DNA from 2 places in the Tepidibacter aestuarii genome. Region 2 is predicted to be linked to the other one. Evidence: predicted binding sites of a transcription regulator. Region 2 holds the regulator's gene; the other holds the start of a gene.

Region 1 (6,244 bases), 970 kb from region 2:
CTCAAGGAATATTGTCTGATATAGGCATTGCTTTATCTAACTCTGTACCTATGAATAAGGTTATGGTATGTTCAATAGAGAGTAGTGTTGGAGCTATAACAGGACTTGATGGATCGGGATTTTCAGGAATATCTTTAGCAGGTTCTTTAGCTAAAGTATTTGCACAGGCTGCGTCTGTTAAAGCATCTTCTTTAGCAGCTCTAGGGCAGATTACTGCTATTTGGGTAGGAGGAGGAACGGTAGTTCCTTGGGGTCTAATACCAGCTGCTGCTATATGCGGAGTTTCTCCTATTGAGCTTGCTAGAAGAAATTTTGTACCTGTAATGATAGGTATAGTTGTAACTACAATTGTCGCTATGTTTGTTGTTTAATTTAAAAATAATTTAATATAACTTTAAGGTTGTTTTAAGAATTACAAGATATTATATAATTAAACAGAAATACTAGAAATATAATAATATAGAAGTTTAAATATATAATATCGAGGAGAGGATCTTATGATAATAGTAAGTACGACTAATACTGTAGAAGGAAAAAAAATCAAAGAATATAAGGGAATTGTATTTGGAGAGGTAATAACAGGAGTTAATATAGTTAAGGATTTCATGGCTGGGGTTAGAGATATATTTGGAGGAAGATCTCAATCTTATGAAAATGAGCTTGTAAAGGCTAGAGAAGGTGCATTAGCTGAAATGAAAAATAGAGCAAATCAAATGGGAGCAGATGCTGTAGTTGGAGTAGATGTAGACTATGAAGTATTAGGTCAAGCGGGAAGTATGATGATGGTTACTGTATCTGGAACAGCAGTTACATTTGAGTAAAAGTAAATTTTAATCCTCTTACATAGAATTGGTATTAAGTGGTACAATAACTATGTAAGGGGGTTTTTTATATGGAAAAATTAATTTTAAAAGAAGATTATTCAAAGGAAAATTTAAAATATGTATACAATGATTTATACTCTCAGTTTGAGAAAAGTGAATTAAAGGATAAAGATCAGTTTGATATCTTATTTAAAAGTGATAACTACAAACTTTTATTATGTTATGATAAAAGTGATTTAATAGGATATATTATAGTTTATATAGATTTTGAAACTAATTTGATGTGGCTTGATTATCTAGCTGTATTAGAGGAGTATCACTCTAACGGATATGGTACAAAAATGATTAAGACATTGAAGGGTAAGTACGAGAATTTAGATGGATGTATGATAGAGGTTGAAAAGGAAGATGATAAAGACATAAACACTTATAGAAGAATAAGGTTCTATGAGAATCTAGAATGTATAAAGCTTGATATTAACTACATGCTTCCAACTAAAGAATCAGGCCTTAGCATGCATTTATATTATCTGCCTTTTGGAAAAGCTTTGATACAAATGACTAAGGCCCTAAGTGTTATTAAATCAGCACATAATACTATTCATTCAGACATAACTCATGTGGCTGAGATATTTACTAAAATTGAGGAGTCACTATTATAGTTCTACTAGATTCGTGCCAAGTAGTTTTATAGTTAAAGCTTTCAAATACATATCTTAACGGGATATAAGTTCTGCCATCTTTTATTATAGCTTTTGTATCCATCTGAATTTTTTGTCCGTTTAAGTATATATATTCTTTGTCTATTGGAATTCTTAAGTCGTTATCACCTTTAGTTGCATGTACAATACGATCTAAGCTATTATATGATACATTTACATCTATTGTTTCTAGTGCTTTTCTTACAGGAACTAAAGTACGAGAATTTTCATCAATAAATGGAATTCCTAGATTATCATTTTCGTCAAACGTTAATTCATGATTATCAACTACAAAGTATATTTTTTTATTTCTTTCACTAGGATTAAGTTTTGATGTTTCTTTTACAACATCATCAATATTTTTTACAAGACTTAGCTCGTCTAAAGTATCTTCGTTCACATCAAACAGCATAACTCCAGATGCTTTATTAAGGGCTAGTCTTGTCTTTTCTTTTACTGTGTTTATTCCGTTGTAATAATATTTAATAGAATCTATTGTAGCTGTATCCTTATATGCATTTTCTCTATCTTCTTTTACTATATCTCTGTAAACATTCCAATTAGAATTGGTTGGATGTGCATAAAAAGGAATACCTATTACTATCTTTTCTTTAGGAACACCTCTATTTAACCAATATTCTATAGACGTATCTGCAAACCAAAATGGACTATGTTGTTCATTGTTCATATCATAAGCCATTATACTTATCCAATCAAAACTGTCTAAGCATTTAGGAGTTACTGCTTTTGATACTTCAGGGCCTTCTTCCTTAGACCAAGCTCCATTAAGTGCTGCTGTTAGATATTTGTTTTTTTCTTTTAATTTAGAACTAAGCTCTAAAACTAGTTTTTCATAGTTTAAAGAAGATTGTCCAAGGTCGGGGTATTCCCAATCTATTTCAACACCGTCTAAGTTATATTCGTCTGCAAACTTTACTATATTATCTACAAGATTTGATCTGAGTTCATCTGATGCAGCTATTTTTTCAAATCTAGTATCTAGTGGAGCATAAGCTTCATCAAACCATCCTCCAACTGCTATTAATACATTAACGTTGTTTTCGTGACCTTTTTTAACTAGCTTTTTTAATTCATCGGGTTTCTTTATTGGAACTAAAGAACCGTCTTCTTTTGGTATTAAAAAAGCGTATATTATGTGTGTTAGCTTATCATATTGAATATTTGTTTCAACTGAATCTTTGAATATGTCTGAACAGTATGCAACGACTTTAAAATCATCCTTTTCTTGTGAAAATATGTAATTTGGATAAAATGATAAGTTTAATATGTAAATTAAAGATAGTATCACGCAAGAAAATTTTTTAAAAATATTCATCTTAGCTTCACCTCCGAATTTAGTTTAGATACAATAAAAATTATATCACATACATTTAAAGTAAATATTACAAAAAAATTACAAAAATGATGCTAATCAGCATCATTTTGAAATAATACAAGTAATCCTACAGAAAAGTAAGTTGTTCTATTTTTTTATCAGATAGATTTGATACACTAAGTCCTATAAGCCTTATATCATCGTGTATGTTTATTTCTTTTAATAAGCTGCATGCTATAGTGTATATTTCATCGTAAGAATCTGTGTAATGATGAATTGTTTTGCTCTTTGTATGATTAGAAAAGTCTGATGTTTTTATCTTAATTGTTATAGTTTTAGATAATATATCTTGTTTTTTCAATGTATATGATATATCTTTACTAAATAATGATAAGAAGTGCATAAGATATTCTATATCGTCTGTATTTGATGAAAGGGTAGTTTCTCTTCCTAATGATTTTGTCTGACGATTAGGTTGAACAGGTCTATTATCTATACCTAAAAGTCTATTATAAAGTTCCCAAGATTGATTTGAAAATAATTCTACGAAATAATCTTTGGGGAGATTCAATAAATCATTTACTGTATATACACCTATATTGTTTAGCTTGTCTATTGTTTTCTTTCCTATACCATAGACTGTCTTTATAGAAAGGGGCCTAAGTATTTCTGGAACCATTTCTTCAGTTATAACTTTGATTCCGTCTGGTTTATTCCAATCTGAGCCAAGTTTTGCTAAAAATTTATTGTGAGATATACCAACTGATATAGTAAGCCCTGTTTTTTTAAAAACTTCATTTTTTATATAATGTCCTATTTCAATTGGAGGAGTGTCTATGGCAGATACATCAAGATAAGCTTCGTCTATTGATAAAGGTTCTACTATTTCTGTTATATTGTATAAAATATCGAATATTTGATTAGAAACTTCCTTGTATCTTGAGTGTCTAACTGGTAAAAATATTCCATTAGGACATTTTTGTGCAGCTATAAATCCCGGCATTGCAGATCTAACGCCATACCTTCTAGCTTCATAAGAGCATGTGCAAACTACTCCCTTGCTAGTTCTACCTCCTACTATAACTGGCTTTCCTTTGAGACTAGGGTTATCTACTTGTTCTACGCTTGCAAAAAAAGCATCCATATCAACATGTATAATTTTACGATTCATCATAACACCTACTAGTTTTTAAAATTTTAGAACATAAGTTCTGTTTTATTATACTATATTAAGTATGATAAAAAAAGTTTTCACTATAAAAGATTTTATTTTTAGTAAATAAAAAAGTCATCTAAGAAAAATTCTTTGATGACTTTAAAAAATTATAGGAGTTACAACTGTTAGTATTTTAGCTGGTTCATTTAATGGGTTGATTAAAATGTGAGGTATTGTTGATGGAAAGTGAAAAGAATCTCCAGATTCAACTAAATATTCTTTGCCATCTAAATCTACTATTATTGCACCATCAAGTACATGAATAAATTCTTCTCCTGGATGGTTGAATTTATGACCGTGTTTTTCTTTAGGTGGAATAGTAATCATTACAGATTCTAGACATCTTTCTGAAAAATCACCACTAAGTCGAGCAAATTCTGAATTAGAACCTTCTATTTTAAAAACACTTTTTTCTTCAGATTTTACTAAAAAAGTATGATTGGGTGGACTTTTAAAGAAATGAGCTATTGGAATACATAAAGCATCAGCAATTTTCTTTAAAGATGTGATAGCTAATGAAGAAGTATTGTTTTCTACTTGAGAGAGAAAGCTGACTGATAAACCTGTTTTTTCGCTCATTTCTTTCAACGTTAAATTTTTATCTTTTCTAAGATTTCGAATTTTTTCAGAGATTTCGTTGACCATTATTAACCTCCAAGTAATTTTAATGATTTAATAAATAATATCATATTTAAAATATCAATTCAATGTTTGAAGTGATAATGAATAATTTGTTAACTAATATTAAACGAATTACAGTAATAACGTAAAAAGATACAGTAATACTGAAAAAATATATACATATGAAAAAAATTGTGATAATATCAAAATATGGAATATATATATGTTCTATAAATTATAAGAAATTATGCACGTGCTTTTGACTGGGTGCTATACCAGCATGGGTTGTTTTTACATTTATATTCTTTGTACTTATAGTTTATTTAGTTTTATTCTGGATTTTATAACTTATCAGGACTAGAGGGATGGCTTTTGCAAAGGTTTTCACAAATGTTAGAACTTTGAGATTAACAGTACCTTATTTACTTTTAATTCTTATGGGGTTAATGGTTTAAAAGAACTTTGTTAAAAGAATAGGATTTAAAGAAGACTGTAAAGAAATAAAGAAAATAGATTAATGAATGTAGATTTAATTAGTATTAATTAAGGAGGGATTTTTTATGAAAAAAGAAAGATTAAATAAAGTATTAAAAGAAATGGAAGATAGAAATATACCTCAGATGTTAGTTTCTGATCCTGCTGCAATTTTCTATTTAACAGGAAAATGGATTCATCCAGGAGAGAGAATGTTAGCTCTTTATTTAAATTTAAATGAAAACCATAAATTATTCATAAATGAACTATTTCCAGTAAATGAAGATTTAGGTGTTGAAAAGATATGGTTTAATGATACTCAAGATGCTGTAGAGATAGTATCAAAGTATGTAGATAAGGAAAAGACTATGGGTGTTGATAAAAACTGGCCAGCTCGTTTCTTATTAAGACTTATGGAACTTGAAGGTGGAAGTAAGTTTGTTAATGGATCTATGATATTAGATAAAGTTAGAATGTGTAAGGATGATCAAGAAAAGGATTTTATGAGAGAGGCATCAAGACTTAACGATATGGCAGTAGAGAAAATGATTCAATCTGTTTCAAAAGATTATTCTGAAAAGAAAATGGGTCAAATTTTAGGAGATATATATGAAGAAATAGGTGCTAATGGATTCTCATTTGATCCTATTATAGCTTATGGTGAAAATGCAGCAAATCCTCATCATGAGCCAGGTAATTCTATGCTTAAAGAAGGAGATAGTATAATTATAGATATTGGATGTGTTAAAGATTCTTATTGTTCTGATATGACAAGAACTGTATTTTATAAGTCTGTATCTGATAAGTCTAAAGAGGTTTACAATACTGTTTTAGAAGCTAATAAGAAGGCTATATCAATAGTTAAACCTGGTGTTAAGTTTAGTGATATAGACTTAGCTGCTAGAAACTATATAGAAGACGCAGGTTATGGAAAGTATTTTACACATAGAACAGGACACTCAATAGGTATAGAAGTACATGACTTTGGCGATGTTTCATGTGTTAACCATGATGAAGTAGCACCTGGGATGATATTTTCAATAGAACCAGGTATATATATACCTGGAGAGGT
Region 2 (6,124 bases):
AACTAAGCTTGTTTTAATACAAAGGTCAAAAGGATATAGCTGGAGAAAATCTCTGACTATAGATGATATAGAAAAAATAATAAATACAGTTAAATCTGTAAGAGAAGATATAATTGTAATGGTAGACAATTGCTATGGTGAATTTTTAGAAATGAAAGAACCTACTGATGTTGGTGCTGATATAATGGCTGGATCTTTAATAAAAAATCCAGGGGGAGGATTAGCCTTAACAGGAGGGTACATAGTTGGTAAAAAAGAAATAGTTGAGTTAATATCATATAGACTTACATCTCCTGGGATAGGAAAAGAATGTGGGTTGACTTTCGGAACTACCAGAAGTGTACTTCAAGGTTTATTTTTAGCACCTCATACTGTAGGTCAAGCTTTAATGGGTGCTATATTTTGTTCTAAATTATTTGAAGAATTAGGATTTGAAATTCTACCTAAACCTAATGATGTTAGAAGTGATATAATACAGATAATTAAATTTGATAACGCCGATCAGATAATATCTTTTTGCAAAGGAATACAATATGCAGCTCCTGTTGATTCTTTTGTAAGTCCGGAGCCATGGCCTATGCCTGGTTATGATAGTGATGTAATAATGGCGGCTGGAGCTTTTGTTCAAGGTTCATCTATAGAACTTAGTGCTGACGCACCTATAAAACCGCCTTATAATGTATATTTCCAAGGAGGATTGACTTATACTCATTCTAAGTTTGGATCACTAAAAGCTTTAACCGAAATGATAAAAAATAAAACTATAAAAATACCAACTTCTATATAGAGGTTGGTATTTTTATAGTTTGAAATTTCACAACATTCCCAATTGGAGAACTTTATGAAATATAGAAAAAAACCAAAGGAAAACGTTATATTTTGTCAAATAGTTACATAAATAATTATTTTTACATAAAATTTATTTATCAAAATTTTAAGGAGGAGTCAACATGGATTTATTAGCATTAATAAAAGGTATTAACGACATTTTATGGGGGAAATTACTAGTGTTTGTATTGTGTGGAGCCAGTATATTATTTACATTCTCTTTTAGGTTTGTTCAAATAAGAATGTTCAAAAAAGCTTTCAAACATACTTTTGGAGGTGTATCACTAAAAGGAAATAAGGCAGATGACGATGGAATGTCATCTTTCCAAGCTTTAGCAACAGCAATAGCAGGACAAGTTGGAACAGGTAATTTAGCAGGAGCAGCAACTGCTATTGCAGCAGGAGGTCCAGGAGCTATATTTTGGATGTGGGTAAGTGCATTTTTTGGATTTGGAACTAGCTTTAGTGAAGCAGTTATTTCGCAAAAATATAAAACTAAAGTAGATGGTCAGATCTGTGGAGGTCCAGCATACTATATAGATAAAGGTCTTAATAGTAAATTCTTAGCATCATTTTTTGCAATAGCAATGATATTATCAGCTGGTTTAACTGGAGGTATGATCCAATCTAATTCAATAGCGGGAGCTTTTAAAATGGCATTTAATGTACCGGGGATAGTTGTAGGTGTTACAATCGCCGGAGTAACTTTTTTAGTAGTTTCTGGAGGAATAGGACGTATAGCATCTGTTACAGAAAAACTAGTTCCAATAATGGCGTTATTATTTATAATAGGTAGCTTAATAATAATAGGAATAAATGCATCGAATATAATACCTGCATTTAAAATGATTTTTCTAGGAGCATTTAATCCAAAAGCAGCCACTGGAGGATTAATAGGTGTTGGTATGAAAGAAGCTATGAGATACGGAGTTGCTAGGGGATTATTTTCAAATGAAGCTGGGATGGGATCATCTCCACATGCACATGCTGTTGCAAAAGTTAATCATCCTATAGAGCAAGGGTTAGTATCTATAGTAGGAGTTTTTATAGATACATTTGTAATATTAACTTTAACAGCTTTGGTTATACTTACAACTGGAGCTTTAGATGGAACTACAACTGGAATTGAATTAACTCAACAAGCTTTTGTAAATGGGCTCGGAAGTTTTGGAGGGGTATTTATAGCAATTTCTTTATTTTTCTTTGCCTTTTCAACTATAATAGGATGGTATTTCTATGGAGAATTAAATGTTAAATATTTAATTGGTATAAAAGGAGTTAAATTTTATAAGCTATTCATAATTATGGTATTGGTACTTGGAACTTTACTTGAAGTGCCTGTTGTATGGCAATTAGCAGATACTGTTAATGGACTTATGGTTATACCTAATATAATTGCTCTTGTTTATTTATTAAAAGTTACAAAATCGAGTTTAATAGATTTTGAAAATAAAGAAAAAGAAAAGATAAAAGCTAGTGCTTAGCACTATTTTATAAAAAACAAGCATTATCTGTTTAAATAGATAACGCTTGTTTTTTTATGTGTTATATAGATAAATAGATAATAATTTTAGTAGATTCAATTATGAATTTAAGAAGAAAAGTAAAAATATTTGTAACATTAATATATTTTAAAAATTTATTAATGTATTTACTTTACAAAGAATGAGATGTGTAATATAATTTCAATATTAATAAAAAAGTTTTGTTAACAATATGCATAAAAAAAATTTTAAAATACGTAGAAGCACGTACGTTATTACTAAAATATATATTTATGTAAGTTAATTAAAGTTATTTTGCTATAATAAGACATTTATAAGGGAGGGTATTATTCATGTTGAAGGAGTTAAAGAAAGATATTTTAAGCAAGCTTGTATATTTTATACCGAAAGATAAGCACTCAGCAGAAAATGTTAAGGAGATTTTAGATAATCATCCAGAAATCGAATTTGTTTCATTAGTTGGGATTGATTTAAGAGGTAATGATACTGACGAAAAAATACCGAGTAGTGTTTTTTTAGAAGATATAGATAAATTCATTCAAACTGGAATTCAAACAGATGGTTCGAGCGTTGTTCTTGATAATATAGCAACTTTAAATGATGCCAAAGTAGAAATAATTCCAGATAAGGATGTAGCGTGGTTTGTTGATTATAATTTTCAGAACTTAAATGATGAAACACATCTTCCTGTTGGAACTTTGAGAATACCTTCGTTTTTAGTGCATAACGGAAATAAAGTGTGCTCGAGATCTATACTAAAAAAATCTATAGAAAATTTTAAAGATGAGATACTTAGATTAGTGTGTAAAAATAGTGATGTTTTAAATTCTGTTGGAATTAAAGATTGTGATGAAATAAAGGAAATTCTACTAACATCAGCTACGGAGCTTGAATTTTGGGTTAACACACCTGAGGATAAAGCTGATGAAGAAAAACTTTCTACATCACAAAACTTAAAAGAACAATATTGGAAGCGAACTCAAGGAACAGTTAGAACAGCATTAGAAAAGAGTATATATTTAATGGAAAAATACGGAGTTAATCCTGAAATGGGACATAAAGAAGTAGGAGGAATAACTTCAGCTATCAACTCAAGAGGAAAATCTAATCACGTTATGGAACAACTTGAGATAGATTGGAAGTATAGTGATGCTATTCAAGCAGCTGATAACGAGCTTATAATTAGGAATTTAGTAAATGACGTATTTAAAAATTATGGATTAGAAGTTACCTTTGCTGCAAAACCAATAGAAGGTGTAGCAGGAAGTGGAGAACATACACACTTAGGTGTAGCTGCAAGACTAAATAGCGGAAAGATAGTGAATCTATTTTCTCCATCTGACATGAAAGCTGAATATGCAAGTCCTATTGGATTTGGTGCATTAATGGGAATTTTAAAGAACTACGAACTACTTAATCCTTTTGTAACTTCTTCAAATGATGCTTTAAATAGATTAAAACCAGGATTCGAAGCTCCTGTTTGTATTGTGTCATCACTTGGAAAAAGTGTAGATAATCCATCAAGAAATAGATCTATATTGGTTGGTTTGATAAGAGATTTAGAAAATCCATTAGCTACAAGATTTGAATTAAGAGCTCCAAATCCTATGTCTAATACGTATATAATAATAGCAGCATCTTATCAGGTTATGCTTGATGGAATAAAGTATGCTATAGAAAACAAAAAAACATCTAAAGAACTTGAAAAAGAATTTTCTAAAAAATCAGGTGAAATAACTGGATATTTAGAAAAACATAGAGAATATAGAAGTGAAGAAGACGTTTTTGAATTTTATACAGAAGAACAACGAAATAATTTATTTGGAATACCTCCTAAAACGGTTTGGGAAAATGCAAAGAATTTCGATAGACATGAAGAAAAGAAAAAAGCATTAATATATAATGATGTTTTTACAGAACAAACAATAGACTCATTTAAAGAATCCATCATAAATCAATGGTTACGAGAATTGAAAGATAGAATAATATGTGACAACATGGAAATAGTAAGATCTTGTAAAAAGATGCACTTTGAAGATATTACAGATTTAGATATAGTTAATTGGCAAAAAATACACACATTAAGATGTTATTTAATGAAAGATAAGACTGATGAAAAATCTTTATTTACAAGAATAAGAGATGCGATAGAGGCACAAAATTATGACTCAGTATCTAATCTTCAAATAGAAATGAATGAGAAGATAAAATTACTTAAGGATTTATATATAATATATAAGAAAAATTTATTTTAGTTAAAAACTAAATTTAATAAATAAAAAAATGCTGGATTTCATTAATAAATCCAGCATTTTTTATTCTATAGGCAATTAATATGTACAAAATGAATAAAAGGCCCACAGTTTATACTATAAGCCTTTCACTTATTTTACAACTCTGAATACGCCTTTCAAAGTACCTAATATTTTAACATCATTAAAATACAGGGGTTCCATATAAGGGTTCTCTGGTTGAAGTCTAATTCTATTTTCTTCTTTAAAAAACCTTTTTACTGTAGATTCATTATCTTCTGTTAAAACCACTACTATTTCCCCATTTCTAGCAGTGTTTTGTTTATTTACTATAATATAATCCCCATCTAATATTCCAGCATTAATCATGCTATCTCCTTTTACTCTTAACATAAATGCATTATTAGCATCTATTAAACTAGAGGGTAAAGGGACGAATTCTTCTATATTTTCAGTAGCTAGTATAGGAGCTCCCGCTGTAACGCTTCCTACTAAAGGAATATCTATCGTTTCTTTTCTACTAAAGAGACTATCGTCATTTGAATCTAGAATTTCTATAGCTCTTGGTTTTGTTTTATCTTTTCTAATGTATCCTTTTTCTTCTAATTTATTTAGATGTGAGTGAACTGTAGATGTTGATTTTAAATTTACTGCACTACATATTTCTCTGACAGATGGTGGATAACCCTTTTTATTAATTTGTAGTTTTAAAAAGTTTAAAATTTCTATTTGTTTACTGGTTAAATCTGAATACATTTTAAATATCCTCCCATCATAAGTTTATAATTATATTATAACATCAAACAGAATAAAAAACAAACATTCGTTCTTTTTTCGTTGACTCAGAACATCTGTTCTGTTATACTTTAATAAGAACAAGTGTTCTGAAAAATAAAGAGGAGGAATTTGTTATGAAAAGGAATTTAGTTTACATAATAATATTATTTTCTGCAATAAGTTTACTAAGCGGTTTTTCGGGTTTAAAAAATTATAAAAATATAGTAGAGTATGAAACTGTCAATGTGATACAAGGGGATACTCTTTGGAATATAGCAAAAGAAAACATACCTGAAAAAGAAGATATAAGAAAGTACATATATATGATAAGAAAGGTTAATAATTTAGAAAGTGCAAATATACATCCTGGAGATCAACTATTAATTCCTGTTTATGAAAAAGAATAGAAACTATATGTTTATGGTGTTTATTTCCTAATATATTGTACTTCTTCTTTGTAAATAATAATAGTAATCGAAAAAGAAAGAGGTGTACAAATTGTCGAAAAATCCTGTAGTAAAAGAATCAAGAATGGCATTAAATCAATTTAAAGAAGAAATTGCAAATGAGTTGGGCATTTCTATGCCCAACTCAAATTTATCTAGTAATATTACTTCTAGACAAGCAGGTCAAACGGGTGGAAAACTAGGTGGAGAAATGACAAAAAGATTAGTAGAAAATGCTGCAAGGAATATGGCTTATGGTAGTAATTCAGCACCACAGAATTTAGATTAGATAAGTTAAATATTAAAAGGATGAACG

The links. Region 2 encodes LexA, which represses DNA repair genes until DNA is damaged. Its sites were predicted from a motif close to AGAACANNTGTTCT; they were not measured.
Region 1: a site for LexA is predicted at 4,061-4,074, ahead of M2214_RS03830 (DNA polymerase IV). Genes of this name have one in related genera too.

The regions. Positions count from the first base shown of each region.
Region 1 is NZ_OW235315.1:806,366-812,609, forward strand. Features, by position in the region: gene M2214_RS03810 (hypothetical protein) at 1-371, shown strand, start outside; gene M2214_RS03815 (YbjQ family protein) at 498-821, shown strand; gene M2214_RS03820 (GNAT family N-acetyltransferase) at 893-1,486, shown strand; gene M2214_RS03825 (glycosyl hydrolase family 18 protein) at 1,461-2,861, opposite strand; gene M2214_RS03830 (DNA polymerase IV) at 2,989-4,032, opposite strand; gene M2214_RS03835 (helix-turn-helix domain-containing protein) at 4,177-4,722, opposite strand; gene M2214_RS03840 (M24 family metallopeptidase) at 5,259-6,244, shown strand, end outside.
Region 2 is NZ_OW235315.1:1,777,176-1,783,299, forward strand. Features, by position in the region: gene M2214_RS08775 (methionine gamma-lyase family protein) at 1-787, shown strand, start outside; gene M2214_RS08780 (alanine/glycine:cation symporter family protein) at 951-2,312, shown strand; gene M2214_RS08785 (type I glutamate--ammonia ligase) at 2,666-4,588, shown strand; gene lexA (transcriptional repressor LexA) at 4,718-5,341, opposite strand; gene yneA (cell division suppressor protein YneA) at 5,497-5,769, shown strand; gene M2214_RS08800 (alpha/beta-type small acid-soluble spore protein) at 5,861-6,097, shown strand.